Regions from separate parts of the Antribacter sp. NEAU-D49 genome, predicted to be linked through region 3. Evidence: riboswitches for the same ligand, from Rfam matches in the RefSeq annotation. Region 3 holds a riboswitch; each other region holds the start of a gene.
What was found. A riboswitch is a leader RNA that binds a small molecule or an ion and turns the genes downstream of it on or off. The one in region 3 is predicted to bind cyclic di-AMP.

Region 1 (7,636 bases), on a different contig from region 3:
GAGATCGCCGGACCCGAAGGCACCATCGAGACCGAAGTCACCCAAGCCCAGGACGGCGTCCTCGTCGTCGCTACGCCGGGCACGCCATTGGCTGACGGCAGCTACACCGTGGTCTGGTCCGTCGCGGCGCAGGACGGTCACACGATCGAAGGGCGCCTGGCTTTCACCGTCGGCGAACCGACAGCCACGGCGGGCGGCTCCAACGACAGCCCTTCGACGTCGCACTCGGGACACACCATGGCGTCGATGCAGGATCACCCCGTGCCGCCCTTCATCGATGCGGTAGGGAGGTCCGGCAACGCGGCGACGCTCTGGGGGTGGCTCGTTGCAGCAGGCGGCCTAGCGTTCGCCGGTCTCGTTCTGCGCGGACGCGACGCGGAGGACATCCCCGTCGCGCTCTCCACCGTGCGCTGGACCGGTGCGGTGATCCTGGTCGGGCTGATCCTGCGTGTCGCCTCTCGGGCGATGACGCTCGCCCACGGTGGCACCACGGCCGCCGTCTCGCCGTCCGCCGTCGCCGACTCGCTCACGGGCTCGACAGGTTGGGTGATCGGGCTGCAAGCGGCCGGAGCCTTCGCCGTCCTGGCCGGAGCTCGCCGCAGCCTGCGCACCTCGGCCGTCGCCATGGTCGGCGTCGTCCTGGCCGCCGCAGGCATCGTCCTCGACGGTCATAGCAACACCGCAGATCCACGCTGGCTCGTTCTGACCGCCGACGTCGCCCACCTGGCGGGTGCGGCGACCTGGCTCGGAGGTGTGGTCATGCTCACCGTGATCCTCCGCCGCCGACAGCAGGAAGGACGACACCTCGACGTCGGGCTGATAGCTGCCAGGTTCTCGGTGATCGCTGGAGCCTCCCTTGCGGTCGTCGGCATAGCCGGCGTCCTTCTCACGGCGACAATCCTCGACCGTGTGCCCCAGCTGTGGGAGACGGACTGGGGACTTGCTCTGCTCGCCAAGGTCGCGGTCGTGGCTGTGGTCGGCCTCATCGGCGCCTACAACCACTTCCACACGCTGCCGCTCTTGAGCGCGACCAACGGACGCCGGCACGGACGCCCTTCCGGGGAGGCTCTGCACCGCAGCGCTACACCCGAAACCGCACTCATGGTGGCTGTCGTGCTGATCACTGGTTGGCTCGTGGGTGCGGCGACCACTGCATGACGGTGGTCGCGGGCCCGTACGGCCGCCGTCGGCGAGTCACGACTTCGCCGACGGCGGCGGTGCTCCCTCGGCGGCTCAGGCGACCTGGTAGCCGAGCTGGGTGATGGCCGCACGGACGGCGTCGTGGTCGGCGCCGGGGCCAACCACCGTGACGGTGCCGGCCGCGAGGTCGACCGACGTGTCCTCGACTCCGTCGACCTGCTTGACGACGCCGGTGACCTTGGCGGCGCAGCCGCCACACGTCATTCCCTGGACCGAGTACGTCGTGGTGCTCATATTGCGTCCTCTCGTATGCGGCGGCGCCTGGTCGGCGACTGCCTCGTGAACGCCCGTGGTGCCGGACGGTGGTTCAGCTGCGCCGCGGGCCCGCTCAGGTCGGCTGGACATATGGAGCGGCGTCCCCGGGAGCACCTTGGGCTGCACTGAGGATACCCCCGCCGGGTATGTCTGGGCTCGGGCCATGCACAAGCCGGATACTTCGGTCACGTCGCAAGAGCGGGACTAGGGGGTCGTGACCTGACTGTGACATCTCGGCGATCCTGGGTTACGGTCGATCCACCTCGCGGAGAATCCGCGGGCGCCCGAGGCGGACGCCGAGCCCTGTCACCGCCCCCAGGTTCGTACGACCAGATGACAGGGACGGGGGACCCATGCAAGTGGGCACCACCGGTGTCCTTGGGGTGAAGCCGCACAGGTAGGAGTGCGGCCGGGTCTGTCTCCGACCCGAACCCGACAGCTCACCTCGCAGGCGGTAGGAGAACCGACGTGACCTCATGCTCGCCCGGGCGCCATCGTGCTGCCCGTAGCCCCATCACCCCGCTGACCCCCCTGTCGCGCGCCGCTGCGCGCAGCGTCGGCGCCGCCGCCCGCCGGGGCGCTGTCGTCGCCGCCGGCTCCGGCCTGATCATGGGGATGTTCAGCGCCCCCGCGAACGCGAACGACCGAACCGTGTCGACCGTCGACTTCCACGCGCTGACCGCGGACGCCCGCCAGTCGCTGGCCTCAGCCCCTGTGGTGACGGTCGCCGCCAACACCGAGTTCATCGTCGAGACCGGCACGATCGCCGTGACCCCGGCGCCGGAGCCGGAGCCGGCCCCCGAGCCGGAGCCCGTCGTCGAGGTCGCCTCGCGCACCGAGACGCGTACCCCCGTCGCGGCGGCGGACGCCCCGGAGGAGGCCGCACCCGTCCGCGCCGGCACCAACTCGGACGTTGTCGCCATCGGCATGCAGTACCTCGGAGTGCCGTACCTCTGGGGCGGCTCGACCCCCGCCGGGTTCGACTGCTCCGGCTTCACCTCGTACGTCTACGCCAAGGTCGGCATCACCCTGCCCCGCACCTCGTCGCAGCAGCGCTACGCCGGCACCGTGGTCTCGCGCGCCGAGGCACAGCCCGGCGACCTGATCTGGAGCCCCGGCCACATCGCCATCTACGCCGGTGACGGCATGCAGATCGAGGCCCCCGTCCCAGGTCAGACCGTGCGCTACAGCAGGCTCTGGCAGGACAGCCCGACCTTCATCCGCGTCGGCTGAGCCCTGCTCCGCAGGCCTCGACACCCCGTCGACAGTCTGAACTCCAGGGTGACATCCCGGTGCGCCCGGTCCCTTGTGGACCAGGCGCACCGGCGTGTGGGCTGCTAGAGCGGTCATGACTCACTCGCTACACGTCATCCAGCAGGAGGTCGCTGAGCGCGGCGCCAGCCGTACCGCGTCATCCCGCGCGGCTTGTAGATGTTGAGAGCCAACGGGACGAGCAGCACGACCATCCCACCGACCGCGTGGAACAGATCCCCGCCGAGCTGGTCGACATCGCCGGCGGGGTCCGCCGCGACTGCGGCGATCGCCTCGACCGCGGGCAGGTGGAGCACCAGGATCACGAACGCGAAGGCCGTCAGTACCAGGCTGATCACCACCCAGTAGTGTCGCAACAATCCCCAGGGTGTACCGAGGGCCTGGACCATCCCGGTCACGAGCGCTATCGCGGCGAGCGGGATCAACGCATACCGCAACACTGGTTCCATCATCACGTACGCAGCCCGCACGATCTGCTGGTCGTCACTTGCATAGATGGGCACGTTCAGGGCGATGTAGGCGACGATGGCGCCGAGCCAGCCCACTGAGCTGGCGATGTGAACCGTCAGCATCAGTTTCCGGATCGCCGGAGACATCGGCATCAGCCGTGCACACCAGGGCCGTGCTCGCCGCCCACGAGCAGCATGACCAGCACGAGCGCGACAGCTGCTGTCGCAGCGCCTATCGCCAGCAACTTGACCCAGCGGGGCAGCCCCGGATGGGGCTCTCGAGGCTTGCCGGGCGCCGCGTCCGATGTGTTCTCCGTCATGGTCGTCTCCTCGTGTCAGCTGCCGGGCAGATCAGATCCTGTATACAAAGTGTATTGGCTACTGTCAGAGTGTCACGACGACGACGAGCCGTACTATTGGCTGATGCCGAAGCTGTGGGAGGAATCGATCGACGGCCATCGCCGATCAGTGCGGGACGCCATCACGGAGGCGGCCTGGCGTCTGGCCGAAGAACAAGGCCCGTTCTCGCTGACCATGTCGCAGGTGGCAAAGGCTGCTGGGATCGGTCGCGCGACCCTCTACAAGTACTTCGCAGACATCGAGTCGATCCTCGTGGCGCACCATACGCGGCACGTCGAGGACCACCTCCGGACCCTCGAGGACCTGTGCGATGCAGCGGAGCCGACGGGCGCTCGGCTTGTGGCCGTCGCCACCACCTACGCGTCGATCTGCTTCCACCGCGGAAAGCACTCGTCCGCCGATGTCAGCCCGCTCGTTCATCGCGGCCCCGAGGTCGCGGATGCTGAGCGTCGTCTACACAGCGTGTTCGCCGGCCTCATCGCGCAGGCCGCGGCCGAGGGCCTTGTCCGCACAGACCTCGACCCGGACGACCTCGCTGAGTACTGCCGCCGGGCCCTGGAATCGTCCAGCAGTGCCAAGGACCTCGCCGGGGTTGCCGCATTCACGTGCGTGGTTCTGGACGGACTCGCATACTCACCGCAGGCCCGGGACGGCAAACCGAGCGCAACGACCCCGACTCATCACGAGCCTCAACGCAACCATGGTGACCGCCAACAGTTGCCCAGACGCGTCGGCAAGGACGAGTAGCGCGCGGTTTTGACCTGCACGTATGGTTCGTGTGGCACGGTGCTGCGCATGACCCGCGTGAGACCGCCCGCCAGGCCACGCACCGCGACCCGCCGCGCGCATGGCGTCCCTCCTGGCGGGCGAGGTCATGGGCGCGTTGTTCGATGAGTTCGGCGCGGGCGTGGAGGGCTTCGCGGAGGTCGCCCGGAACCGGCCCGAGAGCTTCGGCGACCAGCACGGCGACCAGGCGTGGCCGGTGGGTTGCTGAGCCGGTGGTGGCGTGCTCGGTTTCCGTGCAGGACGGCGGCGACGTCGTAACCGCAGGCGAGGCCACGATATACGGGTCGTTGTACTGGCCGACGGCCCAGACGTGGTGCGAGCACCGGTCTTCGCTCCTAGCGTCGAGTGGGCATGCCCACGACCGGAACGGTCGCGCGACCCCGTCGATGCTGGAGGAATCATGAAGACCGCCGAGATGCTCGAGACCTACCCCGCCACGATGAACGTCGACCGCCAGATCCTGGCCCGGGTGATCGACACGTTGGTCGAGTGCTCGCAGGCGTGCACCGCATGCGCCGACGCGTGCCTGAGCGAGGATATGGTCGCCGACCTGCGCAAGTGCATCCGCACGAACCTCGACTGCGCCGACGTCTGCGCCACCACCGCTCGCGTGCTGTCCCGCCACACCGGCTACGACGCAAACATCACCCGCGCCCAGCTCGGGGCGTGCATCGTTGCGTGTCGCGCCTGCGGCGACGAGTGCCAGCAGCACGCCGGCATGCACCAGCACTGCGCCGTGTGCGCCGAGTGCTGCCGCCAGTGCGAGGCCGCGTGCCAGGAGCTGCTCGCCGCGCTCACCTGAGAAGGACCGAGCAACACGGCCCGGGACCACTCAGTTCACGCTCCCGGGCCGATCCATCAAACGCGCAGTCAGACCGAGAGGGCGGAAACGGTGGCCATGGAGAACCAGGACGAGCGCAAGCACGAGCACGGCCACGACCGGGGTGCCTCGCACTCCACGAAGATGTACCTTCGCTTCGCGGCCATGCTTCTGACGGCCATGGTGGTCATGTACTGGGTGATGTTCATCGGCTCGTGGCAGTGGGACCACGTGCGCTTCAGCCAAAGCCGCATCTTCATGGCCATCACCATGGGCGGCACCATGGGGCTCGTCATGCTGGCCTGGATGCTGAACATGTACAAGAACACCAAGGCCAACATCGCCGTGGTCGTCGCCAGCGTCCTCCTCCTGGCCGGAGGCACGGTCCTGGACCGCACCCAGGCCACCGTCGACGACACCGCGTTCATGCGCGCGATGATCCCCCACCACTCCCTGGCCATCACCCGGTCCGAGCGCGCCGGCATCCAGGACGTGCGCGTGTGCGAGCTCGCCGTCGAGATCAGCGAAGCGCAGCGGCGCGAGATCCGCGAGATGGACTGGCTCATCCAGGACATCGAGGCCAACGGCGTCGTCACGACGTCCCAGCAGGCGCAGGAACGAGCGGTCCCGGACTTCGACCAGCCCGCCCAACGCCAGTGTCCCGGCAACTAGTACTACAGGTCTGTCTGATTAAGGGGGGGTGGGTCTCGGCCTGACACGCCGAGCGCAGGCTTGGCGGGAAGCAGGCAGGATGACCGAGACCATCGAGCCCGTGACGCTCGACGAAGACGAGAAGCAGGCACTGGCGCAGCGGCTGGTCAGGGCTGGGCCTGGTCGTGCCACGCCATGGGGCTCCCCGTCAGGGCGGCGTCGGCGACGCGCGCGGCGAAGGTGGTGCCGAGTCCGGCCCGCGAGCTGTCGATCCACTTCTGGACGTACTGGTGCCCGGCGGCCCGGTACTCCAGGGCCTGGAGGAGGCATTCGAGCTTGTCGGCGTCCTTGGCGCACAGGGCTTCCAGGGTCTCCTGCGCCTCGTACTCGATGACGGCTTCGCTGACGGTCTTGGCGGCGGCGTCGGGCAGGCAGGCGACCTGGTCGCGGGTGATGGTCTCATTGTTCGCCTTGCCGAGGTAGGGACGAGCCGAGTGCGGGAGGTCGGTGATCCGGGTCTCCTGCGAGTCGTGCCACAGACCGAGATACGCGGCGCGCGCGGGGTCGGCGCCCTCCTCGGCGGCGATGAGGGCGGCGAGCTGGGCCACACGGAGACTATGCTCGGCGACCGACTCAGGGTCCCGCACACCGGCCTGCCACCACCCGGCACGACGCAGACGCTTGAGCACGCCCATCTCGTGGGCGAAGTTCGCGACGCTCGCAGCTTCCGGGTCGGTCACGTGGTCGGTCATGCGGGTGCCTCCTTGGTCATCGCCCGGCGAGTCGGATGGCGAAGTACACATCGGACAACTCACGGTGGGCACGCTGGTCCACGCCATCATGGATGGCGTCCTGGACCCCTGTCGATGCGTCGAGACAGGCAGTCGGGGAAGCCATCGCCGCCGCAGGCGCCTTGATGGAGCACGGAGGCATGCACGGCCCGTGGTTCCGGGGCGACTCACCGGACACCCCGAGTACCGCTACTCCTGGGCCGGGACCGAGCACGCCTCCGAGCCGATCGCCTCCCGCTGGCAGTGGGCTCCCGCTCCCCGGACCGCGACCGGACTCCTCACCGCCGGAGACGGGATCGCCGTCACTGGCACAGGCACCACCGCCGACCCGTTCGTTATCAGCCTGACACCACCGGCCACGACGGAGGACCCGACGGGCTAGGAGCAGGGACGATACCGTTTCCGCCATGAACAGCGGGGGCAAGAAGCGCCACGCGGACCGCCGCAGCTTGTTGGGTGGCCCGGTGCCGAGATTCACCGTCGGGCAGCGCGTCGAGCACGCGTGGAGCGGACAGAAAGGCGTGTACGCGCTCGACCTCGGATACGAAGGCGAGACCCATCTGTCGAACGTCTCCTGGGACGGAGACAGCATCCAAACGACGGTAGCAACCGTGGCCCTACGAGCCGAGGCAGAGCCTGCGGGCGAACCCGTAGACCTCAGCAAGCCGCTATAGCCCCCGACGCACCAACGAGGACGCCCCCGTAGCCTGAGAGGGTTGCGGGAGGTCTTTTCACTTCCCGCCGACCATGGCCAGGTTGATCGCCGCCGCCGCCTTCGACGTCCGGTCGGAGTCAAGCCGTTGGAGCACCGGCAGGGCTTCGCTCCACGTCCGGGTAGCGCTTGCGGCGTCGCCAACGTCCCACTGGGCGTGTCCGAGCTCGGCCATCGACAGCGCCCAGATGCGGGCCTTGCTGTTGGGGTCCCATTGGCCGGTGACCTCCGCGAGAAACTGCACGGACTCCTTGGCGTCGCCCATGGCCGTGAACGTCTTCGCCGCCTGGTTCAGGAGAGTGGCCTTGTTCGAGCACCACTGCGCCGCCCATCGGGGGGC
Region 2 (7,636 bases), on a different contig from region 3:
TCAAGACCGACGGCGACATCCGGCACCGTGCACGACGCCTCGCCGCAGGGCTCTCCGTGGCGGCGGTCGCCGTCGCCGGAGGCTGGGCGGTCTGGGCCCAGGTCGCCTTCTCCCCGGCCTGGACGTGGGTGGCGGTGGCCCTCGCCGCGGCCGCTCTGGTGGGCGTGGCCGTGACCAACGGGGCCGGCCGTGAGGGCTGGGCCTTCACGCTCTCGGCGGTGTCGATCGTGGCGGCGGCAGTCCTGATCTTCGGGTCCATGTTCCCGGACGTCATGCCGGGTCTGGACGGCGGCGAGTCGCTCACCGTCACGGAGGCGGCCTCCACCCCGTACACCCTCACGGTGATGACCTGGGTGGCCGTCTTTCTCACGCCGCTGGTCATCGCCTACCAGGCGTGGACCTACTGGGTGTTCCGCCGCCGGCTCAGCGTGGAGCACATCCCCGCGCCTGCCGGGCTCACCTGGCAGAAGATCAAGGACGCGGCGTTCTGAGCACGCACGGGAGGATGGGCTCGTGAAGCCTTTCGACCCGCGCCTGGCGCAGAGCCCGGCGGCGCGCGCCTACGTGGTGCTCACCGTGGTGCTCGGCGCGCTGTCGGCGGCGCTCGTGGTCGCGCAGGCCCTGCTGGTGGCCCGGATCCTGACGCCCGTCGTGGCCGGCGACGTCGTCGCCGGTCCGCTCGGCGGCGCCTTCACCGCGCTCGTGCTGGTCGTCGTCGCCCGGGCCGGGCTCGCCTGGGCGCAGGACCGGTACGCCCTGCGGGCGGCCGCCCGGACGGTCGCCGAGCTGCGCGCCGCGGTCGTGACCGCCTGGGCCACCCGACCCGCGCGGTCGTCGGTGAGCCGCGAGGCCGACGTCGCGACCCTCGCCACCCGAGGCCTCGATGCGCTCGAGCCCTACCTCGTGCGCTACCTGCCCCAGCTCGTCCTCACAGCGATCCTCACGCCTGCGCTCGTGATGGTCGTGTGGACGCTGGACTGGGTTTCCGCCCTCGTCGTGGTCGTGACGCTGCCGCTCGTCCCGGTGTTCATGGTGCTGGTCGGGCGCCTCACGGCCGGGACGTCGGAGCGACGTCTGGCGACCGTGCAGCGGCTCGGCGCCCAGGTGCTCGACCTCGTCGCCGGGCTGCCGACGCTCCGCGCCTTCGGCCGCTCCCTCGGCCCGGTGGCCCGGGTCCGGGAGCTCGGCGAGGCGTCACGCCGGGCCACGATGGGGACGCTGCGGGTCGCGTTCCTCTCGTCGATGGTCCTCGAGCTGCTCACCACCCTGTCGGTCGCGATCGTGGCTGTCGGCGTGGGCCTGCGTCTCGTGGAGGGCGCCATGCCGCTGGAGCCCGCCATCGCAGTGCTCATGCTGGCGCCCGAGGTCTACCTCCCGCTGCGCCGGGTCGGCGCGGAGTTCCACGCCTCCACCGACGGCCTCGCGGCGGCGGACCGGGCCTTCGCGGTGATCGCCACGGCCCCGGGCGCCGCCCCCTCCGCCGCCCGCTCCGCCGCTGTGGGTATGGCTGTGGCGACAATCCGACACCAGATTCCCGCCACAGCCATACCCACAGCAGGCGGGGGCGGGGTGGCGGGCGGGACCATCGTGCTCGACGGCGTCACCGTCCGGGCCGGCGACCGCGCCGTCCTCGCGCCCGCAGGCCTGTCGGCCCGCATCCCGGTCGGTGACGGGACGCCCGGCACCGGCCGCGTCGTCGCACTGCGCGGCCCGAGCGGTGCCGGGAAGTCCACCGCGGTCCTCGCCCTCCTGGGCCTGCTGCGGCCCGACGCCGGCCGCGTCCTGCTCGAGCGCGCCGGTGGCACCGCCGTTGACCTCGCCGAGGTGGACCCGCAGTCCTGGTGGGCGCAGCTCACCTGGGTGCCGCAGCGCCCCACGCTCCCTCCGGGCACGCTGCACGACGTCGTCACGGCCGGCCGGGCGACCGCCCCACCGCGTGACGGTGGTCCCGGAGCCCCGGGCGCCGGGGTCGGGCCGGACCTGGAGGCGGCGGCTCGGCGCACCGGGCTCGACGCCGTCGTCGCGGACCTGCCGCAGGGCTGGGACACGGCTGTCGGACTCGGTGGGGTGGGCCTCAGCGTCGGGCAGCGGCAGCGGGTCGCGCTCACCACGGCCCTCCTCGACGACGCCGCCGCCCGGCCGCTCGTCATCCTCGACGAACCCACCGCGCACCTCGACGCGCGGGGCGAGCAGGCCGTGCTGGACACGGTCCGGACCTGGCGCGACGAGGGCCGCACCGTCGTCGTCGTGGCTCACCGGGCGTCGCTCCTGGCGCTGGCCGACCAGGTGGTCGACGTGTCGTCGGCCCCCGCCCCCGCCCTCACGTCCGCTGTGGGTATGGACGTGGCGGCAATCCGCCCCGGAATTCACGCCACAGACAGACCCACAGCGGGAGGTGAGTCATGAGCGCGACCCAGGCGTCGACGTCGGGCAGCGTGGGCCGGACGAGCGGCGACCCCCTGCGGCGCGTGCTGCCGATGCTCGAGGTGCGACCCGGGCGGGTGGTGGCAGCGATCACGCTGGGGACGCTGGCGCTGGCCTGCGCGGTCGGGCTGGCCGCCGCGGCGGCGTGGTTGGTCGCCCGGGCCTCGCAGATGCCGCCGGTGCTCACGCTGTCGGTGGCTGTGGTGTCGGTGCGGGCGTTCGGGATCGGGCGGGGCGTCCTGCGGTACTGCGAGCGCCTCGCGTCGCACGACGTGGCGCTGCGTGGCATGGCGGCACTGCGCGCCAACGTGTACGAGGCCCTCGCCCGGAGCACCGCTCCGCTGACGGTGCGCCGCGGCGACCTGCTCGCCCGGCTCGGGGCGGACGTCGACGACGTGGGTGACGTGGTGGTCCGCGCGCTCGTCCCCGCGGGGGTGGCGCTCGTGGTGGGGCTGGGGTCCGTGGTGCTCGTCGGTGCCTTCCTGCCCGCGGCCGGCGCGACGCTCGCGGCCTGCCTCGTGCTGGCGGGGGTCGTGGCGCCGTGGCTGGCTGCACGGGCGGCGTCGACCGTCGAGACCCAGGGCGCCGCGGTCCGGGGCGAGGTCACGGCACTGACGCTCGAGCTCCTGGAGGACGCCGCCCCGCTGCGGGTGGCCGGCCGCTTCGACGACCGGCTCGCCGCCCTGGCACGCGCCGACGACCGCCTCACCGCGGTGGCCGACGCCGGCGCCCGCACCACCGGCCTCTCCGCCCTCCTCGGGGCCCTCGCCCAGGGGCTCGCCGTCGTGGCGTCGGTCGCGCTCGGCGTACCGGCCGTGCTCGAGGGGCGGCTCGCGCCGGAGGAGCTGACCGTGGTGGTGCTGACCCCGCTCGCCGTCTTCGAGGCGACGGCGGGCCTGCCCGCGGCGGCGGTCCAGCTGCACCGGTCGCGGGCTGCGGCACGGCGGCTGCTGGCCCTGCTGGGCGACCCGGGCCCCACCTCCGCCACGCCCCCGGGCGGCGCCGAGCCCCCCACCCGCGTCATCGGTAGTTCGGTGCGTGATCGGCAGTTCGAGCTGCCGATCACGCACCGAACTACCGATCACACAGACCAGGGCGTCGTCGGACCGGACCGCGCCGACCCGGTGCTCCAGCTCACCGACGTCACCGCCGGGTGGGGCGAGCGCGCCGTCGTCATGGGAGTCTCGCTCACCCTGCGGCCGGGATCGGTGGTGGCGCTGGCGGGGCCGTCGGGCGTCGGCAAGACCACGCTGCTGGCCACGGCGGCGGGTCTGGTGCCTCCGCTCTCGGGGGAGGTGAGCTCGCCGTCGGCCCTCTTCGTCGCCGAGGACGGGCACGTGTTCGACACGACGGTGCTGGAGAACCTGCGGGTCGCGCGCGGCGACGTCACGCCGGACGAGGCTCGCGAGGCGCTGGCCACGGTGGGCCTCGGGGACTGGCTGGGTGCGCTGCCGGACGGCCTCGGCACGGTGCTCGGCTCGGACGCCGCGGCGGTCTCGGGCGGCGAGCGCCGCAGGCTCCTGGTCGCGCGCGCCCTGCTCGCCCCGGCCCGGGTCCTGCTTGTCGACGAGCCCGCCGAGCATCTCGACGCCGCCACCGCCGACACCCTCGTGCAGACCCTCGCGGCGCACGCCCGCTCGACGGGTCGAGCGGTGCTCGTCGCCACGCACCGGCTCAGCCCGCTGGCGGCGGTGGACGAGGTGGTCGTCCTCGGTCCCGGCGAGCCGGCGACGGTCCGCGCGCGGGGCACGCACGCCGACCTCCTCCGCGACGAGGCCTACGCCTGGTCGGTCGCCCAGGAAGCTCGGGCGCACTGACCCGGACGAGCTGACTATCTCGGCGCCGCCTCCAGGACCGCCATCGCCGCCGAGCGGCCCGGGATGCCGCTCACTCCCCCGCCCCGCCGCGCGCCGGCGCCCGCCAGCAGCACCCGGGGATGGTCGGTCTCGACGCCCCACCGGCCCGCGTCGCGAGGGTCTTCGGCGAACGGCCACGCGAGGTCGCGGTGGAAGATGTGCCCGCCCGGCAGGCCCACGTCGCCCTCCAGGTCCACGGGGGTCCGCACCTCCAGGCACGGTGCCCCGTCGGCGTCGAGCGCCAGGCAGTCCTCGATCGGCTCGGCGAGCACCGAGTCGAGCGACCGGAGGGTCGCCGCGAGCGCCCGCGACCGCGCCCCCTCGGGGTCCTCGCGGAACAGCCGCGCGGGCAGGTGCAGCCCGAACAGCGTGATGGTCTGCGCCCCGGCGGCGCGCAGCTCCGGCCCGAGGATCGACGGGTCGGTGAGCGTGTGGCAGTAGATCTCGCACGGGGGCAGGTCCGGGATCTGCCCCGCCGCCGCCTGCGCGTACGCGGCCTGCAGCTGGGTGAACGACTCGTTGACGTGGAACGTGCCGCCGAACGCCGACGCCGGGTCCACCCCGTCGCGCAGCCGCGGCAGCCGGGTGAGCAGCAGGTTCACCTTGAGCTGTGCGCCTTCGGGTGCGCTGCCCGATGGCGATCGCCCGCCCAGGTGCACCGCGTCACCACGGGCGCCGCCGGCCAGCGCGCCGCCGCCCACCGCGGCTTCCCCGCCCACCGGCGCGCCGCCGCCCGCCACGAGCAGCCGGTCCAGCGTCGCGGGGGCGCAGCCGGCCAGCACGTGACCGGCGCGCACGCCGTGAGCCACACCGTCGTCGTCCGTCCAGGCGACCTCGGCGTCACCCCCGCCGCCCGAGCCCACGCCACCCCCGGCGCCACCCGGCGCCACCGCCGTCACGTCCGCCCCGGTCAGGATCGTCGCCCCGGCGGCGAGCGCCGCGTCCCGCAGCGCCCCGCTGACGGCGCCCATGCCACCCACGGGGACGTCCCAGTCACCGGTCCCGTTACCGATCACGTGGTAGAGGAAGCACCGGTTCTGGCGCAAGGAGTCCTCGTCGAGGTCGGCGAACGTGCCGATCAGGCCGTCGGTGGCGGCGACGCCGCGCACCACGTCGTCGGCGAACGTGCGGCGCAGCACGGCGCCCAGCGGCTCCTCGAACAGGGCCCGCCACGCCTCGTCGTCGCCCACCGCTGCCTGTGCCTGGGCGCGGGAGAGCAGCGGCTCGGTCACCGTCGGGAACAGCCGCCGGGCCACGGAACCCGTCATGGCGTAGAACGCCTGCCAGGCCTCGAAGTCCGCGTCGCCCCCGGTGAGGCGGCGGAACGACGCACGGGTGACGTCGTCGGACCCCGTGTCCACGAGGAGGCCGCCCGCGCCCACCGGCGTGTACGACGAGTAGCGCCGCCGCCGGAGGCGCACGTCGAGGCCGAGCTCGGCCACGATCTGCCGCGGCAGGAGCGAGACGAGGTACGAGTACCGCGACAGTCGCGCGTCCACCCCGGCGAACGGGCGGGCCGACACAGCCGCGCCGCCCACGTGGTCCAGGCGCTCCAGAACCAGGACCGAGCGGCCCGCACGGGCGAGGTAGGCGGCGGCCACGAGGCCGTTGTGGCCCGCTCCGACGACGACGGCGTCGTACCGGGCGGCGAGGTGCTCCTGCATGGCGACATCGTGGCACGTGGCCGGAATATGCCGTCCCGTGATCCTTTCGTGACATTTCACGGGAAGACCGGTACGGTCATCCTCGCCTCGCCGTCCAGACGAGGCCCAGGACCGGACGCCGAGCCCCGCCACCGGTTCTGACCAGCGACGACGTGGCGGGGACGGGGGAACCAGGTAAGCCGGACGCACCTGCGTCCTTGGGGTGAAGCCCTGCACGTCAGTGCGGGGCCGGGTGACTCCCCATCCGAACCCGACAGCTCACCTCGCAGGCGTCGAGGAGATCCATCGTGCCTACTCTGACCGAGCCCGAACAGTCGACGACCCGAGCCGCCCGCGCCCGCCACCGGGCCGACGGCCGGGCCATCACCCCCCTCACGTCCATCACCCAGACCGCCGCCGAGAACATGTCGGTCGCCGCCCGCACGGGAGCGATCGCCGTCGTCTCCTCGGGGCTGCTCGCCTCCGTCTTCACGCAGACCGCGAGCGCCGCCCCCGTGTCGAACGGGGTCACGGAGCACAGCCTGGACCGCACGGCCGTGCCGGGTGCCACCCTCCAGCTGGTGCCCGTGGTGACCGTCGCCCCCGAGACCACCTTCGCCGTCGAGCAGGCCCCGGCCCCGGTGCTGCCCTACGCCGAGACCGAGGCGGGCATCGCCGAGGCTCGGGCCAAGGCGGAGGCGGAGGCCCGTGCCAAGGCCGAGGCCGAGGCCCGTGCCCGGGCGGAGGCCGAGGCACGTGCCGCCGCCGAGGCCCGCGCTGCCGCGGCAGCCGCCGCGGCGGAGGCGGAGGCGGAGGCAGCCGCCGCGCAGGCCGCCGCGCAGACCGTCTCCACCAGCACGTCCGCCGTGGGGCAGCAGGCCGTCAACCTCGCGCTGGAGCTGGTCGGTACGCCCTACGTCTACGGCGAGGAGTCGCCGTCGACGGGCTTCGACTGCTCGGGACTGATCTGGTACGTCTACAAGCAGCTGGGCATCAGCCTGCCGCGCACGTCGTCCGAGCTCCGGTACGCGGGCACGCAGGTGTCGCTCGCCAACGCCCGGCCGGGTGACATCGTGTGGACCTCCGGGCACGTCGCCCTCTACGCGGGCAACGGGATGATCGTCGAGGCCAACAAGCCCGGCATGCCCGTCCGGTACGTCTCGATGTGGCAGGACAACCCGATCATCGTCCGGGTCGCGTGAGACTCCTGACGTCCTGGGCCGCTGGGGCGGCCCAGGACGTCAGGTAACGTCCGGCGGGTGAAGATCCTCGTCCCGGACGTCCCGTTCGACCTCGACTTCCCGGCCCGGCTGCCCGACGGCGGAGCCTCCTTCGGCGCCGGCGGCACCGACATGGTGGTGGCCTACGGGATGAAGGACCCGGTCCCCGAGGAGCACATCGACGCCGAGGTGCTGGTGACGTGGTCCAGCCCGCCGCGGGTCGTGGCCGACGCCGCCCGCCGGCTCACCCGGCTGCGCTGGGTGCAGACGCTGTCCGCAGGGCCGGACGTCGCGCTCGCCGCGGGCTTCGCTCCGGAGGTCGTGATCTCGTCGGGCCGCTCGCTGCACGACGACACCGTCGCGGAGCACACGCTGGCCCTCGTCCTCGCGACCGTGCGGCGGATCGACGTGGCCCTGAGCGCCCAGCGGGAGCACCGGTGGGAGCGCGCCATCGCCTTCGCCCAGGCCGACCCGGCCACCGAGGGGCAGTACA
Region 3 (7,636 bases):
CGCGCTGACGCACCGGTCGTTCGCGCACGAGGCGGGCGGCATCCCCACGAACGAGCGGCTCGAGTTCCTGGGCGACACGGTGCTCGGGCTGGTGGTCACGGAGGCGCTGTACCGGCGCCACCCGGACCTGTCCGAGGGCGACCTGGCACGGATGCGCGCGGCCACGGTGTCGCAGCGCTCGCTCGCGCAGATCGCCCGGCGCCTCGACCTGGGCCGGTACGTGCTGCTGGGCAAGGGTGAGCTGCGCACGCGCGGGTTCGACAAGGACTCGATCCTGTCCGACACGGTGGAGGCCCTGATCGGCGCCACCTACCTGAGCCACGGCCTCGAGGTGTCTCGTGCGCTGGTGCACCGCCTCGCCGACCCGCAGCTGGCGGTCGCCGCGCGGCTCGGCGCGGGCCTCGACTGGAAGACGTCGCTGCAGGAGGCCGCTGCTGAGCGCGGCCTGCCCGCACCGGAGTACCTCGCCAACGCCGAGGGGCCGGAGCATGCCCGGATCTTCCACTCCCGCGTGGTGATCGACGGCGTCACCTACGGCACCGGGTCGGGCACAGCCAAGAAGCACGCCGAGCAGGGCGCGGCCGAGGAGGCCTACCACGCGCTGCACGAGGCGTTCCCTCTCCCGGGCGACGTCGTGGTCGCCCCGGCGGACGCCCTGCCGGACGTCCCGGCTCCGGACATCCCCGCTCCTGACGTCCCCGCCGAAGGCGCGAATGCCTGAGCTCCCCGAGGTCGAGACCGTCCGTGACGGTCTCGACCGGTTCGTGGTGGGAGCGGTGGTGCGGGACGTCGAGGTCTTCCGCGACTACAGCGTCCGCCGGCACGACGGCGGTGCGGTCGCCCTCCGCGGTCAGCTCGCCGGGCAGCGTCTGATCGCCGCCGTGCGCCGCGGCAAGTTCCTGTGGCTTCCCCTCGCTCCCACAGTGGACGGGCTCCCGGCCGCGGCGCTGCTCGCGCACCTCGGCATGTCGGGGCAGCTCCTGGTCCGCGCGGAGGACCCCGGCGACGACTTCCAGCACCCCCACCTCCGCGTCCGCCTCCACCTGGAGGGCGCGCCCTCCGGCGCCCGGTACCTCGACTTCGTGGACCAGCGCACGTTCGGCCACCTGAGCGTCGTGGACCTCCAGCCCGTGCCCGACGGCGTGTCGGCCGGGCTCGGCAGCGACCTCCCCCTGATCCCGGGCCCGGTCGCGCACATCGCCCGCGACCTGCTGGACCCGCACCTGGGGCGCGACGACCTCGTGGCGCGGGTGCGCCGCCGTCGGACCGATGTCAAGCGGGCGCTGCTCGACCAGACCGTGGTGTCCGGGGTGGGCAACATCTACGCCGACGAGGCGCTGTGGCGCGCCCGCCTGCACTGGGCACGGCCGACGGACAAGCTGCGGGCCGCCGATGTGCACCGGGTGCTCGACGCGGCCGAGGAGGTCATGCGGGAGGCGCTCGTACAGGGCGGCACCAGCTTCGACGCGCTGTACGTGAACGTCAACGGCCAGTCGGGCTACTTCGAGCGGTCGCTCAACGTCTACGGCCGGGAGGGCGAGCCGTGCCGGCGCTGCGGGACGGCGATCCGCCGTGAATCGTTCATGAACCGGTCGTCGTTCACGTGCCCGGTGTGCCAGCCGCCCCCACGCGGCCGGGCGGCGCAGCGCCGGACGACCTGACTATCTCGGCACGACGTTGCGCAGGGATTCTGCCCCGCCCGACCGCCAGGCCGTGAGCTGCTCCGCCAGGAACTGCGCCGCCCGCCGGGGCCGGCCCCCGGCCACGTGCGGCGTGAGGATCGTGTTCGGCGCGTCCCACAGGGGAGAGCCGGCCGGGAGCGGCTCGGTCTCCATGACGTCGAGCGCTGCCCCGGCGAGACGGCCGGAGCGCAAGGCGTCGAGGAGCGCCGCCTCGTCCACCGTCGCCCCGCGGCCTACGTTCACGAACCGTGCGTGCGGTGGGAGCAGATCCAGCGTGGCCGCGTCGAGGGCGTGCCGGGTGGCGTCCGTGGCCGGCAGCAGGGAGATCAGCACGTCGGTCCGCGGCAGCACCCGCGGCAGGTCCGCGGCGGTCACCACCGGGAACCCGGCCCGCTCGCCCGCCGTGCCCGCCACCCCGGTCACCTCGGCGCCGAGCGCCGCGAGCAACGGCGCGAGGCGCAGCGCGATGGACCCGAAACCCCAGATCGTCACCCGCGCACCATCGAGCGTGTACTGCCCCTCGGTGGCCGGGTCGGCCTGGGCGAAGGCGATGGCGCGCTCCCACCGGTGCTCCCGCTGGGCGCTCAGGGCCACGTCGATCCGCCGCACGGTCGCGAGGACGAGGGCCAGCGTGTGCTCCGCGACGGTGTCGTCGTGCAGCGAGCGGCCCGACGAGATCACGACCTCCGGAGCGAAGCCCGCGGCGAGCGCGACGTCCGGCCCTGCGGACAGCGTCTGCACCCAGCGCAGCCGGGTGAGCCGGCGGGCGGCGTCGGCCACGACCCGCGGCGGGCTGGACCACGTCACCAGCACCTCGGCGTCGATGTGCTCCTCGGGGACCGGGTCCTTCATCCCGTAGGCCACCACCATGTCGGTGCCGCCGGCGCCGAAGGAGGCTCCGCCGTCGGGCAGCCGGGCCGGGAAGTCGAGGTCGAACGGGACGTCCGGGACGAGGATCTTCACCCGCCGGACGTTACCTGACGTCCTGGGCCGCCCCAGCGGCCCAGGACGTCAGGAGTCTCACGCGACCCGGACGATGATCGGGTTGTCCTGCCACATCGAGACGTACCGGACGGGCATGCCGGGCTTGTTGGCCTCGACGATCATCCCGTTGCCCGCGTAGAGGGCGACGTGCCCGGAGGTCCACACGATGTCACCCGGCCGGGCGTTGGCGAGCGACACCTGCGTGCCCGCGTACCGGAGCTCGGACGACGTGCGCGGCAGGCTGATGCCCAGCTGCTTGTAGACGTACCAGATCAGTCCCGAGCAGTCGAAGCCCGTCGACGGCGACTCCTCGCCGTAGACGTAGGGCGTACCGACCAGCTCCAGCGCGAGGTTGACGGCCTGCTGCCCCACGGCGGACGTGCTGGTGGAGACGGTCTGCGCGGCGGCCTGCGCGGCGGCTGCCTCCGCCTCCGCCTCCGCCGCGGCGGCTGCCGCGGCAGCGCGGGCCTCGGCGGCGGCACGTGCCTCGGCCTCCGCCCGGGCACGGGCCTCGGCCTCGGCCTTGGCACGGGCCTCCGCCTCCGCCTTGGCCCGAGCCTCGGCGATGCCCGCCTCGGTCTCGGCGTAGGGCAGCACCGGGGCCGGGGCCTGCTCGACGGCGAAGGTGGTCTCGGGGGCGACGGTCACCACGGGCACCAGCTGGAGGGTGGCACCCGGCACGGCCGTGCGGTCCAGGCTGTGCTCCGTGACCCCGTTCGACACGGGGGCGGCGCTCGCGGTCTGCGTGAAGACGGAGGCGAGCAGCCCCGAGGAGACGACGGCGATCGCTCCCGTGCGGGCGGCGACCGACATGTTCTCGGCGGCGGTCTGGGTGATGGACGTGAGGGGGGTGATGGCCCGGCCGTCGGCCCGGTGGCGGGCGCGGGCGGCTCGGGTCGTCGACTGTTCGGGCTCGGTCAGAGTAGGCACGATGGATCTCCTCGACGCCTGCGAGGTGAGCTGTCGGGTTCGGATGGGGAGTCACCCGGCCCCGCACTGACGTGCAGGGCTTCACCCCAAGGACGCAGGTGCGTCCGGCTTACCTGGTTCCCCCGTCCCCGCCACGTCGTCGCTGGTCAGAACCGGTGGCGGGGCTCGGCGTCCGGTCCTGGGCCTCGTCTGGACGGCGAGGCGAGGATGACCGTACCGGTCTTCCCGTGAAATGTCACGAAAGGATCACGGGACGGCATATTCCGGCCACGTGCCACGATGTCGCCATGCAGGAGCACCTCGCCGCCCGGTACGACGCCGTCGTCGTCGGAGCGGGCCACAACGGCCTCGTGGCCGCCGCCTACCTCGCCCGTGCGGGCCGCTCGGTCCTGGTTCTGGAGCGCCTGGACCACGTGGGCGGCGCGGCTGTGTCGGCCCGCCCGTTCGCCGGGGTGGACGCGCGACTGTCGCGGTACTCGTACCTCGTCTCGCTCCTGCCGCGGCAGATCGTGGCCGAGCTCGGCCTCGACGTGCGCCTCCGGCGGCGGCGCTACTCGTCGTACACGCCGGTGGGCGCGGGCGGCCTCCTCGTGGACACGGGGTCCGACGACGTCACCCGTGCGTCGTTCCGCCGCCTCACCGGGGGCGACGCGGACTTCGAGGCCTGGCAGGCGTTCTACGCCATGACGGGTTCCGTGGCCCGGCGGCTGTTCCCGACGGTGACCGAGCCGCTGCTCTCCCGCGCCCAGGCACAGGCAGCGGTGGGCGACGACGAGGCGTGGCGGGCCCTGTTCGAGGAGCCGCTGGGCGCCGTGCTGCGCCGCACGTTCGCCGACGACGTGGTGCGCGGCGTCGCCGCCACCGACGGCCTGATCGGCACGTTCGCCGACCTCGACGAGGACTCCTTGCGCCAGAACCGGTGCTTCCTCTACCACGTGATCGGTAACGGGACCGGTGACTGGGACGTCCCCGTGGGTGGCATGGGCGCCGTCAGCGGGGCGCTGCGGGACGCGGCGCTCGCCGCCGGGGCGACGATCCTGACCGGGGCGGACGTGACGGCGGTGGCGCCGGGTGGCGCCGGGGGTGGCGTGGGCTCGGGCGGCGGGGGTGACGCCGAGGTCGCCTGGACGGACGACGACGGTGTGGCTCACGGCGTGCGCGCCGGTCACGTGCTGGCCGGCTGCGCCCCCGCGACGCTGGACCGGCTGCTCGTGGCGGGCGGCGGCGCGCCGGTGGGCGGGGAAGCCGCGGTGGGCGGCGGCGCGCTGGCCGGCGGCGCCCGTGGTGACGCGGTGCACCTGGGCGGGCGATCGCCATCGGGCAGCGCACCCGAAGGCGCACAGCTCAAGGTGAACCTGCTGCTCACCCGGCTGCCGCGGCTGCGCGACGGGGTGGACCCGGCGTCGGCGTTCGGCGGCACGTTCCACGTCAACGAGTCGTTCACCCAGCTGCAGGCCGCGTACGCGCAGGCGGCGGCGGGGCAGATCCCGGACCTGCCCCCGTGCGAGATCTACTGCCACACGCTCACCGACCCGTCGATCCTCGGGCCGGAGCTGCGCGCCGCCGGGGCGCAGACCATCACGCTGTTCGGGCTGCACCTGCCCGCGCGGCTGTTCCGCGAGGACCCCGAGGGGGCGCGGTCGCGGGCGCTCGCGGCGACCCTCCGGTCGCTCGACTCGGTGCTCGCCGAGCCGATCGAGGACTGCCTGGCGCTCGACGCCGACGGGGCACCGTGCCTGGAGGTGCGGACCCCCGTGGACCTGGAGGGCGACGTGGGCCTGCCGGGCGGGCACATCTTCCACCGCGACCTCGCGTGGCCGTTCGCCGAAGACCCTCGCGACGCGGGCCGGTGGGGCGTCGAGACCGACCATCCCCGGGTGCTGCTGGCGGGCGCCGGCGCGCGGCGGGGCGGGGGAGTGAGCGGCATCCCGGGCCGCTCGGCGGCGATGGCGGTCCTGGAGGCGGCGCCGAGATAGTCAGCTCGTCCGGGTCAGTGCGCCCGAGCTTCCTGGGCGACCGACCAGGCGTAGGCCTCGTCGCGGAGGAGGTCGGCGTGCGTGCCCCGCGCGCGGACCGTCGCCGGCTCGCCGGGACCGAGGACGACCACCTCGTCCACCGCCGCCAGCGGGCTGAGCCGGTGCGTGGCGACGAGCACCGCTCGACCCGTCGAGCGGGCGTGCGCCGCGAGGGTCTGCACGAGGGTGTCGGCGGTGGCGGCGTCGAGATGCTCGGCGGGCTCGTCGACAAGCAGGACCCGGGCCGGGGCGAGCAGGGCGCGCGCGACCAGGAGCCTGCGGCGCTCGCCGCCCGAGACCGCCGCGGCGTCCGAGCCGAGCACCGTGCCGAGGCCGTCCGGCAGCGCACCCAGCCAGTCCCCGAGGCCCACCGTGGCCAGCGCCTCGCGAGCCTCGTCCGGCGTGACGTCGCCGCGCGCGACCCGCAGGTTCTCCAGCACCGTCGTGTCGAACACGTGCCCGTCCTCGGCGACGAAGAGGGCCGACGGCGAGCTCACCTCCCCCGAGAGCGGAGGCACCAGACCCGCCGCCGTGGCCAGCAGCGTGGTCTTGCCGACGCCCGACGGCCCCGCCAGCGCCACCACCGATCCCGGCCGCAGGGTGAGCGAGACTCCCATGACGACGGCGCGCTCGCCCCACCCGGCGGTGACGTCGGTGAGCTGGAGCACCGGGTCGGCGCGGTCCGGTCCGACGACGCCCTGGTCTGTGTGATCGGTAGTTCGGTGCGTGATCGGCAGCTCGAACTGCCGATCACGCACCGAACTACCGATGACGCGGGTGGGGGGCTCGGCGCCGCCCGGGGGCGTGGCGGAGGTGGGGCCCGGGTCGCCCAGCAGGGCCAGCAGCCGCCGTGCCGCAGCCCGCGACCGGTGCAGCTGGACCGCCGCCGCGGGCAGGCCCGCCGTCGCCTCGAAGACGGCGAGCGGGGTCAGCACCACCACGGTCAGCTCCTCCGGCGCGAGCCGCCCCTCGAGCACGGCCGGTACGCCGAGCGCGACCGACGCCACGACGGCGAGCCCCTGGGCGAGGGCCCCGAGGAGGGCGGAGAGGCCGGTGGTGCGGGCGCCGGCGTCGGCCACCGCGGTGAGGCGGTCGTCGGCGCGTGCCAGGGCGGCGAGCCGGTCGTCGAAGCGGCCGGCCACCCGCAGCGGGGCGGCGTCCTCCAGGAGCTCGAGCGTCAGTGCCGTGACCTCGCCCCGGACCGCGGCGCCCTGGGTCTCGACGGTCGACGCCGCCCGTGCAGCCAGCCACGGCGCCACGACCCCCGCCAGCACGAGGCAGGCCGCGAGCGTCGCGCCGGCCGCGGGCAGGAAGGCACCGACGAGCACCACGGACCCCAGCCCCACCACGAGCGCCACCCCCGCGGGGACGAGCGCGCGGACCACCACGTCACCCACGTCGTCGACGTCCGCCCCGAGCCGGGCGAGCAGGTCGCCGCGGCGCACCGTCAGCGGAGCGGTGCTCCGGGCGAGGGCCTCGTACACGTTGGCGCGCAGTGCCGCCATGCCACGCAGCGCCACGTCGTGCGACGCGAGGCGCTCGCAGTACCGCAGGACGCCCCGCCCGATCCCGAACGCCCGCACCGACACCACAGCCACCGACAGCGTGAGCACCGGCGGCATCTGCGAGGCCCGGGCGACCAACCACGCCGCCGCGGCGGCCAGCCCGACCGCGCAGGCCAGCGCCAGCGTCCCCAGCGTGATCGCTGCCACCACCCGCCCGGGTCGCACCTCGAGCATCGGCAGCACGCGCCGCAGGGGGTCGCCGCTCGTCCGGCCCACGCTGCCCGACGTCGACGCCTGGGTCGCGCTCATGACTCACCTCCCGCTGTGGGTCTGTCTGTGGCGTGAATTCCGGGGCGGATTGCCGCCACGTCCATACCCACAGCGGACGTGAGGGCGGGGGCGGGGGCCGACGACACGTCGACCACCTGGTCGGCCAGCGCCAGGAGCGACGCCCGGTGAGCCACGACGACGACGGTGCGGCCCTCGTCGCGCCAGGTCCGGACCGTGTCCAGCACGGCCT
Region 4 (7,636 bases), on a different contig from region 3:
AGGGCCTCAAGCTCGACCTGACCCGAGGCAAGCCGTCGGCGGAGCAGCTCGACCTGTCGAACGCGCTCCTCACGCTCCCCGGCGAGGGCGTCACCCGCGACGACGCGGGCACGGACGTGCGGAACTACGGCGGGCTGGACGGCCTCCCGGGGCTGCGCCGGATCTTCGCCGAGCTGCTCGGCGTCCCGGTCGAGCAGCTGCTCGCCGGCGGGAACGCGTCGCTGACGATGATGCACGACACGGTGGCGTACGCGATGCTATTCGGCTTCCCGCAGTCCCCCCGGCCGTGGTCCCGCGAGGAGACCGTGAAGTGGATCTGCCCGGTGCCGGGCTACGACCGGCACTTCACGATCTGCGAGGCGTTCGGCATCGAGATGATCCCCGTCCCGATGACGGCGGACGGGCCCGACGCCGAGGCCGTCGCCACCCTCGTCGCGGACGACCCGGCGATCAAGGGCATGTGGGTGGTCCCCACCTACGCCAACCCGGACGGCGCGGTCGTCACGGACGAGGTGGCCCGCGCGCTGGTGTCCATGCCGACCGCCGCGCCCGACTTCCGCATCGTGTGGGACAACGCCTATGCCCTGCACCACCTCACCGACGACGAGGTGACCACCGCCGACGCCATCGGGCTCGCCGCGGCGGCCGGGAACCCCGACCGGGTCGTCATGGTGGCGTCCACGTCCAAGGTGACGTTCGCAGGCGCCGGCGTGGCGTTCTGGGCGTCGTCGCCCGGCAACGTCGCGTGGTTCAAGGAGCACCTGGCGATCGCCTCGATCGGCCCGGACAAGGTGAACCACCTGCGGCACGAGCTGTTCTTCCGGGATGCCGAGGGGGTGCGCGCGCACATGCGCAAGCACCGCGAGATCCTCGCGCCCAAGTTCGCCGCCGTGGTCGAGGTGCTGACCGACCGGCTGGGGAAGTTCGGCGTCGGTTCGTGGACGTCGCCCAAGGGCGGCTACTTCGTGTCGCTCGACGTGGTCCCCGGGACCGCCGCCCGCGTGGTGCAGCTCGCCAAGGAGGCCGGCATCGCGCTGACCCCGGCGGGCGCCACCTTCCCGTACGGGCGCGACCCCGAGGACGCGAACATCCGCCTCGCACCGTCGATGCCGCCTCTGGCGGAGGTCCGCGAGGCCATGGACGGCGTCGCCACGTGCGTGCTCCTGGCCGCCGCGGAGGCCCAGGCCTGAGGTCGAGGCCCGCCGCTCAGCGCAGGAGCTCCCTGCGCTGAGCGGCGTACTCGTCTGCCCGCCAGCTCGTCATCCCGCCGACGACGATCGCGGCCGGCCGCCCGTCGTCGCCCCACACGTACTCGACCGGCTCCCCCACGGCCCGGAACCCGGCGTGCGGCTCCGGCCGGAGCACGTCGCCGTCCGGCGTGAGCGCCTCGGCCCCCGCCAGCGGGTCCTCCGCCCGGGGGTCGAGGAGCCAGAGCCGGTCACCCAGCAGCACCACGTCGGCCAGCCCCCAGAGCCCGGCGAACCGGCCGGTGAACCGCTCGCGCCCGTCCGCGACCGAGGCGCGGTCACCGCCCAGGGCGGCCGCACCGCCGTCGGGCAGCCTGCCCTCCAGGGCCGTGACCACCAGCGCGAAGAGACCGCCCGCGAGGCCGTCAGCGGGACCGTCCACCGCGTTGGTGAGCACGGACACGGCGACCCGTCCCGAGGGGTCCCACCAGGTGCGCGTGCGCTGGCCGGGGAAGCCGCCGCTGTGGCCCACCACGCGCCGGCCCTCGAGCTCGCGGGCCTCGAAGCCGAGGCCGTACTCGCGGACGCGCCCGCGCGGCATCGTGATGGTGCTCTCGGTGCGCTGGGCCAGCCGCTGCGACTCCGGTGACAGCAGGCTGGTGTCGCCGTGGAAGTGCGCGCCCGCCCAGGCCACGAGGTCACGCGCGGTCGACACGAGTCCCGTCGCGGAGGCGAGCGCCCCGGTGGGGACGTGGGCGACCGGGAGGCGACGGTCGTCGTCGGCCGAGCGCGCGCTGTGGCCGGTCACGAGCCGGCCGGTCAGGCCCGGACCGATCTCGGGGTGGGTGTCGCTGAGCCCGGCCGGCGCGATGACGTCGGTGCGGAGGTGATCGGCGTACGGGACACCCGTGACCGCCTCGACGACGAGGCCGACGAGCCCGTAGGCCAGGTTGGAGTACTTGAAGTACTCGCCGCGGCCGAAGACCTCGCCCTCCGAAGCGACGGTGGTCACCAGGGCCGCGCGGTCGGGGAACGGCGCGCCGAGATGCCAGAAGTCGGCGTCGGTGCCGTCGCGCCGCACACCTCCGGTGTGGCCCAGGGCCTCCCGGACCGTGACGGCGCCGACCGGTACGCCGTCGAGCTCGGGGAGGTGGGCGCCCAGCGAGTCGTCGAGGCGGAGCAGACCGCGCTCGGCCAGGCGCAGCACGGCCGTAGCGAGGAACGTCTTGGAGTGGGAGGCCACGCGGAAGAGGTGGTCGGTGCGCAGGGGCTCGCCCGTGGCGACGTCGGCCACGCCGAGCGCCACGTCGAGCACGACGTCGTCCCCGACCCGGACCGCGGCCTGGACGCCCGGTACACGGGCGAAGGCTGCCTGGGTGCGGAGCCAGTCGGCGAGGTACGGGGCAGCGGCGCGGACGAGATCGGCGTCGGTGCGCTGGTCGGGCGGGGTCACGGCGACCATCCTGCCCTCCGCGCGGGGCTTGCCGGTACCTGCCCACGCTGGGCCCGTCTACGAGCAGATCCGCGCGCAGGTCACCGCCCTGGTGGCGGTGGGGGCCCTGCGGCCGGGCGACCGGCTGCCCGCGTCGCGCGACCGCGCCCGCGACCTCGGCGTCGCGGTCGGCACGGTCGGCACGGTCGGCACGGTCGGCACGGTCCAGCGTGCCTTCCGCGAGCTGGAGGCAAGCGGGGTGGTGACCAGCCGCCGTCGTACCGGCACCGTCATCGCTGTGGGTATGGGTATGGCGGGAATCTCAGCGCCGATTGCCGCCACAGCCATACCCGCAGCAGCGGGCGAAGCGGCGGGCGAAGCGGCGGGCGAAGCGGCGGGGGCGAGGTCGACCGGGGAAGGCAGTTCAGCGGGACGCGGTGAGGCGCTCGTCGCGCAGGCACGGGCCCTGGTCGCCGAGGCGCGCGCGGCCGGCCTGTCCGACGACGCCGTGCTCGACCTGGTCCGGGGCGCTCTCCACACGCCGTGAGGAGGGGTGCGTGCACATTGCTTCGGCACTTTGTCGGGGGGGGGGGGGGGGGGCGGGGGGGCCCCCCCCCCCCCCCGCCCCCGGGGCGCGGGGGGGGGGGGGGGGCCGCCACCCGCCCCCCCCCCCCCCCCCGACAAAGTGCCGAAGTGATGTGCGCGGCTCAGGCCTGCGCGACCTCCGCCGGGTCGGACTCCGCGCAGTTGCGGTTGACCACCAGCACGGGGCACGCCGAGTGGTGCAGCACCGCCTGGCTGGTGGAGCCCAGCAGGAGCCCGCGGAAGCCGCCGCGCCCTCGCGACCCGACCACGATCATGTCGGACGCCGAGGAGAACTCCGTGAGCAGCTCGGCGCCGGTTCCGTCGAGCACGATCCGCCGGATCACCATGCCCGGGTTCTGCGCCTCGTGCCGGTCGATGATGACGTCGAGCCCGGCCTTGATGTCGGCCAGCACCTGCTCGTGGTCGATGTTGGAGGGCAGCCACGCCAGCAGCCCAGCGCCTGAGCCGACCGGGACGCCCGCCACGGCCGTCAGCTCGGAGTCCCAGGCCTTGGCCTGCGCGATCGCGTGCCGCAGCGCCACCTCAGCCTGGGGCGACCCGTCGACACCGACCACGATGCGGCGCACGTCGCGCACCGCGCTCCACGGCCGGGTACCACCGGCCGCGCCACCACCGGCCGCGCCACCACCGGCCGCGCCACCACCGGCCGCGCCACCACCGGCCGCGTCAGCCTGCGCCGGCCCGCCCGCCGAGGCCTCCGCGGCCGACTCCGCCTCCTGCGCCGCGGCCTCGTCGGACCCGGGCGGCGCCCACGCGCCACGCCCCCTGGTCTCGCGCAGCGGGACCACCACGACGGGGCAGTGCGCGTGCGCGGGCAGCGCCGACGAGACGGTGCCGAGGAGCCGTTCCGTGAAGCCTCCGCGGCCCCGGGTGCCGACCACGGCGAAGCCGTAGTCGCGCGACAGCTCGACGAGCACCCCGGCCGCGTCGCCGGTCGCCACAGCCGTGGTCACCCGTACGCCGCAGCCCTCGACCCTGGCCTCCGCCTCCGCGAGCACCGCGCGGGCGCCTTCCTGGATGGTGCTGTCGTCGAGCGCCGCATACCCGCCGTCGAGCGAGGCCGCGGTGAACGACGGGAGCGAATAGCTGCACACGATGTGCAGCGCCCAGCCGATCCGGCGGGCGTACGCCGCCGCCCAGTCCAACGCGTGCAGGCTCGCCTCCGAGCCGTCGACCCCGACCAGCACGACCTCCGGTCGCTTCATCGCGCCTCCCGCGTCTCTCTGGAGTGATGCCACCACGCTACTCGTCCGGCGGGGCCCCGGCAGGGAAGCACGCACGACGGCGCCCGCCGTCCCCGGAGGGGGCAGATGCACGACGCCCCGGTCCATGGGATGGACCGGGGCGTCGGTGGCGGTAGCTGTCGCTGGTCGGCTCAGTACCGGATGAACTGCGGCGAGCTCATCCAGATCGCGCGGAACTGGATGGTCTTGCCGGGGCGCGGTGCGTCGATCATCGTGTTGCCGCCGGCGTAGATGCCGATGTGGCCCGGCTGGTAGATGAGGTCGCCCGGCTGCGCCTCGGCGCGGGAGATCCGGGTACCGCCCGCAGCCTGCGCGGACGACGTGCGCGGAAGGTTGATGCCCGCCTGCGCGTAGACGTAGGAGGTGAAGCCGGAGCAGTCGAACCCGGCGGGCGTGGTGCCACCCGACAGGTACGGGACGCCCACGTAACGGGCCGCGATCGAGACGATCGTGGAGCCGTTGGCCGAGGCCGGGGCAGCCGCGCCGATGCTGCTCGAGCTCGAGCTCGAGGCGGTGGTCGACGTCGTCGTAGAACGCGACGTGGTGGTTGCCCGGACGGGCTCCGGCTCCGGCTCGGGGGCCGGCGTCACGGAGATGACTGCCTGCTCCACCGAGAGGTCGGCGTCGGCGGCCACTGCGACCACCGGGGCGGCCGCGAGAGCGGTGCGCGCCTGCTGCGTCAGAGCAGACAGGTCGACGGTGCTCAGCTTGGCGGCGTCGTTGGCGACGGGAGCGGCCTGGGCGGCCATGGCGCCGCCGAAGGTCGAGACGAGGAGCCCAGCCCCTGCTGCGACGACGGCCGCGTTGCGGCCGACGTTCGGGTTCTGTGCAAGGCCAGCTACAGGTCGGCGCGCTGCACGATGGCGAGCGCGAGACGTACGTGCGGTCACGTAGTACCTCTCCTTGTACGCCTACGAGGTCAGCTGTCGGGTTCGGGTGGGAGAAAGCACCCGGCCGAGCGACCCGAGAGTCCGCCCGACTTCACCCCAAGGACGCACCCTGGCGCCCAAAGTGGGTCCCCCGCCTCTGTCATGCGGGTCGTGGTGGCCCCGGCCGGTGACAGAGTTCGGCGTCCGTCCGAGGGCTCCGGTGGATTAACTCCTCGGAGCGGTTCTGAACGTACCGGAACCTCGGATGAATGTCACGTTCACGTCACGAAGGCGACCTGTCGCATAACTGGTGATGACACAGAACCGCCTCCGTGCTGCAGCACGGAGGCGGTTCACCAAGTGGTCTTGTGCGAGGTCAGGAAGCCGCCACGAAGAGGTGACGAGCCAGGTCCTCGGGCAGGTCGAGCACGAGCGGATCGCCTGCGACAGCCTCTGCCGGCACGTCCGCCGAGACCGTGTAGACGCCGTTCTCGTGGGTCGCGACGATGCGGGCCCCGGGCACCAGCCCGGCGTCCGCGAGACGGGCGAGCAGGTCGACGTCCGTCTGCAGCGGCTCCGCGATCCGGGTGAGCGACGCCGAGACGGAACCGCGCACCCCCTTCTTCGCCGCCGCCTCGAAGACGGCGGGCAGCGAGGCCACGCCCGCGAGGAACGGCACGTCCGTGAAGTCCTCGCCGAGCTCGGAGAGGCCGGGGATGGGGTTGCCGTACGGGTCGTGGTGCGGGTGGTCGAGCAGACCCACGAGGCGCCGCTCCACCTGCTCGCTCATCACGTGCTCCCAGCGGCACGCCTCGACGTGCACGTGCTCCCAGTCGAGCTTGATGACGTCGGTCAGCAGGCGCTCCGCCAGGCGGTGCTTGCGCATGACCCGCATCGCCTTGTCGTGCCCTGCCTCCGTGAGCTCGAGGTGGCGGTCGCCGGTGACCACCAGCAGACCGTCGCGCTCCATGCGCGCGACCGTCTGCGACACCGTGGGACCCGAGTGCCCCAGCCGCTCCGCGATCCGGGCGCGCAGCGGTGTGATGTCCTCCTCGTCCAGCTCGTAGATCGTCTTGAGGTACATCTCGGTGGTGTCGATCAGGTCCGTCACGTCCACTCCCGTTCTTGCCGGCTCCGCGGGCCCGCCGTCGGCGGCGGGTCGTCTCGGCGGACGACCCGGCACACCGGCTCGCCGACCCTCGTCCTAGTCTAGGTGGGGGCGCCGACATGGCCCCTCACCCCCGCCGCACGCGCCCCTCGGAGCCCGCCATGCCGTTGACCATCCCCACCGACCTGCTGCCCGCGGACGGCCGGTTCGGGTCAGGCCCGTCGAAGGTGCGGCCCGCCCAGGTCCAGGCCCTCGTGGACCACGCTGACGTGCTGGGCACGTCGCACCGCCAGCCGCCTGTCAAGGACCTCGTGCGGCGCATCCGCACCGGCCTGGCGGAGCTGCTCCACGTACCCGACGGGTACGAGGTGGCGCTGGGCAACGGTGGCTCCACGGCGTTCTGGGACATCGCGACCCTCTGCCTCGTGGAGCGCCGGGCGCAGCACGCCGCGTTCGGCGAGTTCGGGGCCAAGTTCGCCACCGCGACGTCCCGCGCACCGTTCCTCGAGCCCTCGCAGGTGATCCGGGCGGAGCCCGGCACGGTCGCGCACCTCGAGCCGTCCGACGAGGTGGACGTGTGGGCCACGCCCCACAACGAGACCTCGACCGGCGCGATGGCCCCGGTCCGCCGGCCCGTCCCCCGCCCCGCCGCGACAGGCACCGGCGACGGCCCGCTCCTCCTCGTCGACGCCACCTCGGGCGCGGGCGCCCTCCCGGTAGACCTCACGGAGACCGACGTCTACTACTTCGCCCCCCAGAAGGTGTTCGCGGCCGACGGCGGCCTGTGGCTGGCGGTCCTGTCGCCCGACGCCGTGGCGCGGGCCGCCCGGATCGAGGGCAGCGGGCGCTGGGTCCCCGAGTTCCTCTCGCTGACCACCGCGCTGGAGAACTCCCGCGCCGACCAGACGCTCAACACCCCGGCGGTCGCCACGCTCGTGCTCCTGGCCGACCAGGTGGAGTGGCTGCTGGCGCAGGGCGGCCTGGACTGGGCGGTGAAGCGGTCGGCCGCCTCGGCCGAGATCCTCTACTCCTGGGCCGAGGCCAGGGACTGGACCACGCCGTTCGTGGCCGACCCGGCGGAGCGGTCCACGGTGGTCGGCACCATCGACCTGGACCCGTCGGTGGACGCCCAGGCCGTGGTCGCCACCCTGCGGGAGAACGGCGTGCGGGACGTCTTCCCCTACCGCAAG

Region 1: it holds a riboswitch for cyclic di-AMP, as region 3 does, so the genes downstream of both, AC060K_RS13770 (C40 family peptidase) here and AC060K_RS05610 (C40 family peptidase) in region 3, are expected to answer to the same signal.
Region 2: it holds a riboswitch for cyclic di-AMP, as region 3 does, so the genes downstream of both, AC060K_RS01750 (C40 family peptidase) here and AC060K_RS05610 (C40 family peptidase) in region 3, are expected to answer to the same signal.
Region 4: it holds a riboswitch for cyclic di-AMP, as region 3 does, so the genes downstream of both, AC060K_RS11065 (C40 family peptidase) here and AC060K_RS05610 (C40 family peptidase) in region 3, are expected to answer to the same signal.

Annotation. Positions count from the first base shown of each region.
Region 1 is NZ_JBXTSN010000016.1:98,525-106,160, forward strand. Features, by position in the region: gene AC060K_RS13760 (copper resistance CopC/CopD family protein) at 1-1,158, shown strand, start outside; gene AC060K_RS13765 (heavy-metal-associated domain-containing protein) at 1,234-1,434, opposite strand; cyclic di-AMP (ydaO/yuaA leader) riboswitch at 1,756-1,925, shown strand; gene AC060K_RS13770 (C40 family peptidase) at 1,924-2,688, shown strand; gene AC060K_RS13775 (DUF2269 domain-containing protein) at 2,823-3,323, opposite strand; gene AC060K_RS13780 (hypothetical protein) at 3,329-3,496, opposite strand; gene AC060K_RS13785 (TetR/AcrR family transcriptional regulator) at 3,600-4,283, shown strand; gene AC060K_RS13790 (hypothetical protein) at 4,384-4,530, shown strand; gene AC060K_RS13795 (four-helix bundle copper-binding protein) at 4,723-5,124, shown strand; gene AC060K_RS13800 (DUF305 domain-containing protein) at 5,221-5,814, shown strand; gene AC060K_RS13805 (HD domain-containing protein) at 5,961-6,545, opposite strand; gene AC060K_RS13810 (hypothetical protein) at 6,736-6,966, shown strand; gene AC060K_RS13815 (hypothetical protein) at 6,992-7,258, shown strand; gene AC060K_RS13820 (helix-turn-helix domain-containing protein) at 7,316-7,636, opposite strand, start outside.
Region 2 is NZ_JBXTSN010000002.1:1,400-9,035, reverse strand. Features, by position in the region: gene cydB (cytochrome d ubiquinol oxidase subunit II) at 1-491, shown strand, start outside; gene cydD (thiol reductant ABC exporter subunit CydD) at 514-2,406, shown strand; gene cydC (thiol reductant ABC exporter subunit CydC) at 2,403-4,241, shown strand; gene AC060K_RS01755 (phytoene desaturase family protein) at 4,256-5,944, opposite strand; cyclic di-AMP (ydaO/yuaA leader) riboswitch at 6,051-6,231, shown strand; gene AC060K_RS01750 (C40 family peptidase) at 6,232-7,125, shown strand; gene AC060K_RS01745 (NAD(P)-dependent oxidoreductase) at 7,183-7,636, shown strand, end outside.
Region 3 is NZ_JBXTSN010000004.1:166,658-174,293, forward strand. Features, by position in the region: gene rnc (ribonuclease III) at 1-721, shown strand, start outside; gene mutM (bifunctional DNA-formamidopyrimidine glycosylase/DNA-(apurinic or apyrimidinic site) lyase) at 714-1,661, shown strand; gene AC060K_RS05605 (NAD(P)-dependent oxidoreductase) at 1,662-2,645, opposite strand; gene AC060K_RS05610 (C40 family peptidase) at 2,703-3,596, opposite strand; cyclic di-AMP (ydaO/yuaA leader) riboswitch at 3,597-3,777, opposite strand; gene AC060K_RS05615 (phytoene desaturase family protein) at 3,884-5,572, shown strand; gene cydC (thiol reductant ABC exporter subunit CydC) at 5,587-7,425, opposite strand; gene cydD (thiol reductant ABC exporter subunit CydD) at 7,422-7,636, opposite strand, start outside.
Region 4 is NZ_JBXTSN010000012.1:36,730-44,365, forward strand. Features, by position in the region: gene AC060K_RS11045 (aspartate aminotransferase type Ic) at 1-1,190, shown strand, start outside; gene AC060K_RS11050 (serine hydrolase domain-containing protein) at 1,207-2,640, opposite strand; gene AC060K_RS11055 (GntR family transcriptional regulator) at 2,669-3,166, shown strand; gene AC060K_RS11060 (universal stress protein) at 3,327-4,430, opposite strand; gene AC060K_RS11065 (C40 family peptidase) at 4,601-5,359, opposite strand; cyclic di-AMP (ydaO/yuaA leader) riboswitch at 5,362-5,551, opposite strand; gene AC060K_RS11070 (iron-dependent transcriptional repressor DtxR) at 5,715-6,449, opposite strand; gene serC (phosphoserine transaminase) at 6,608-7,636, shown strand, end outside.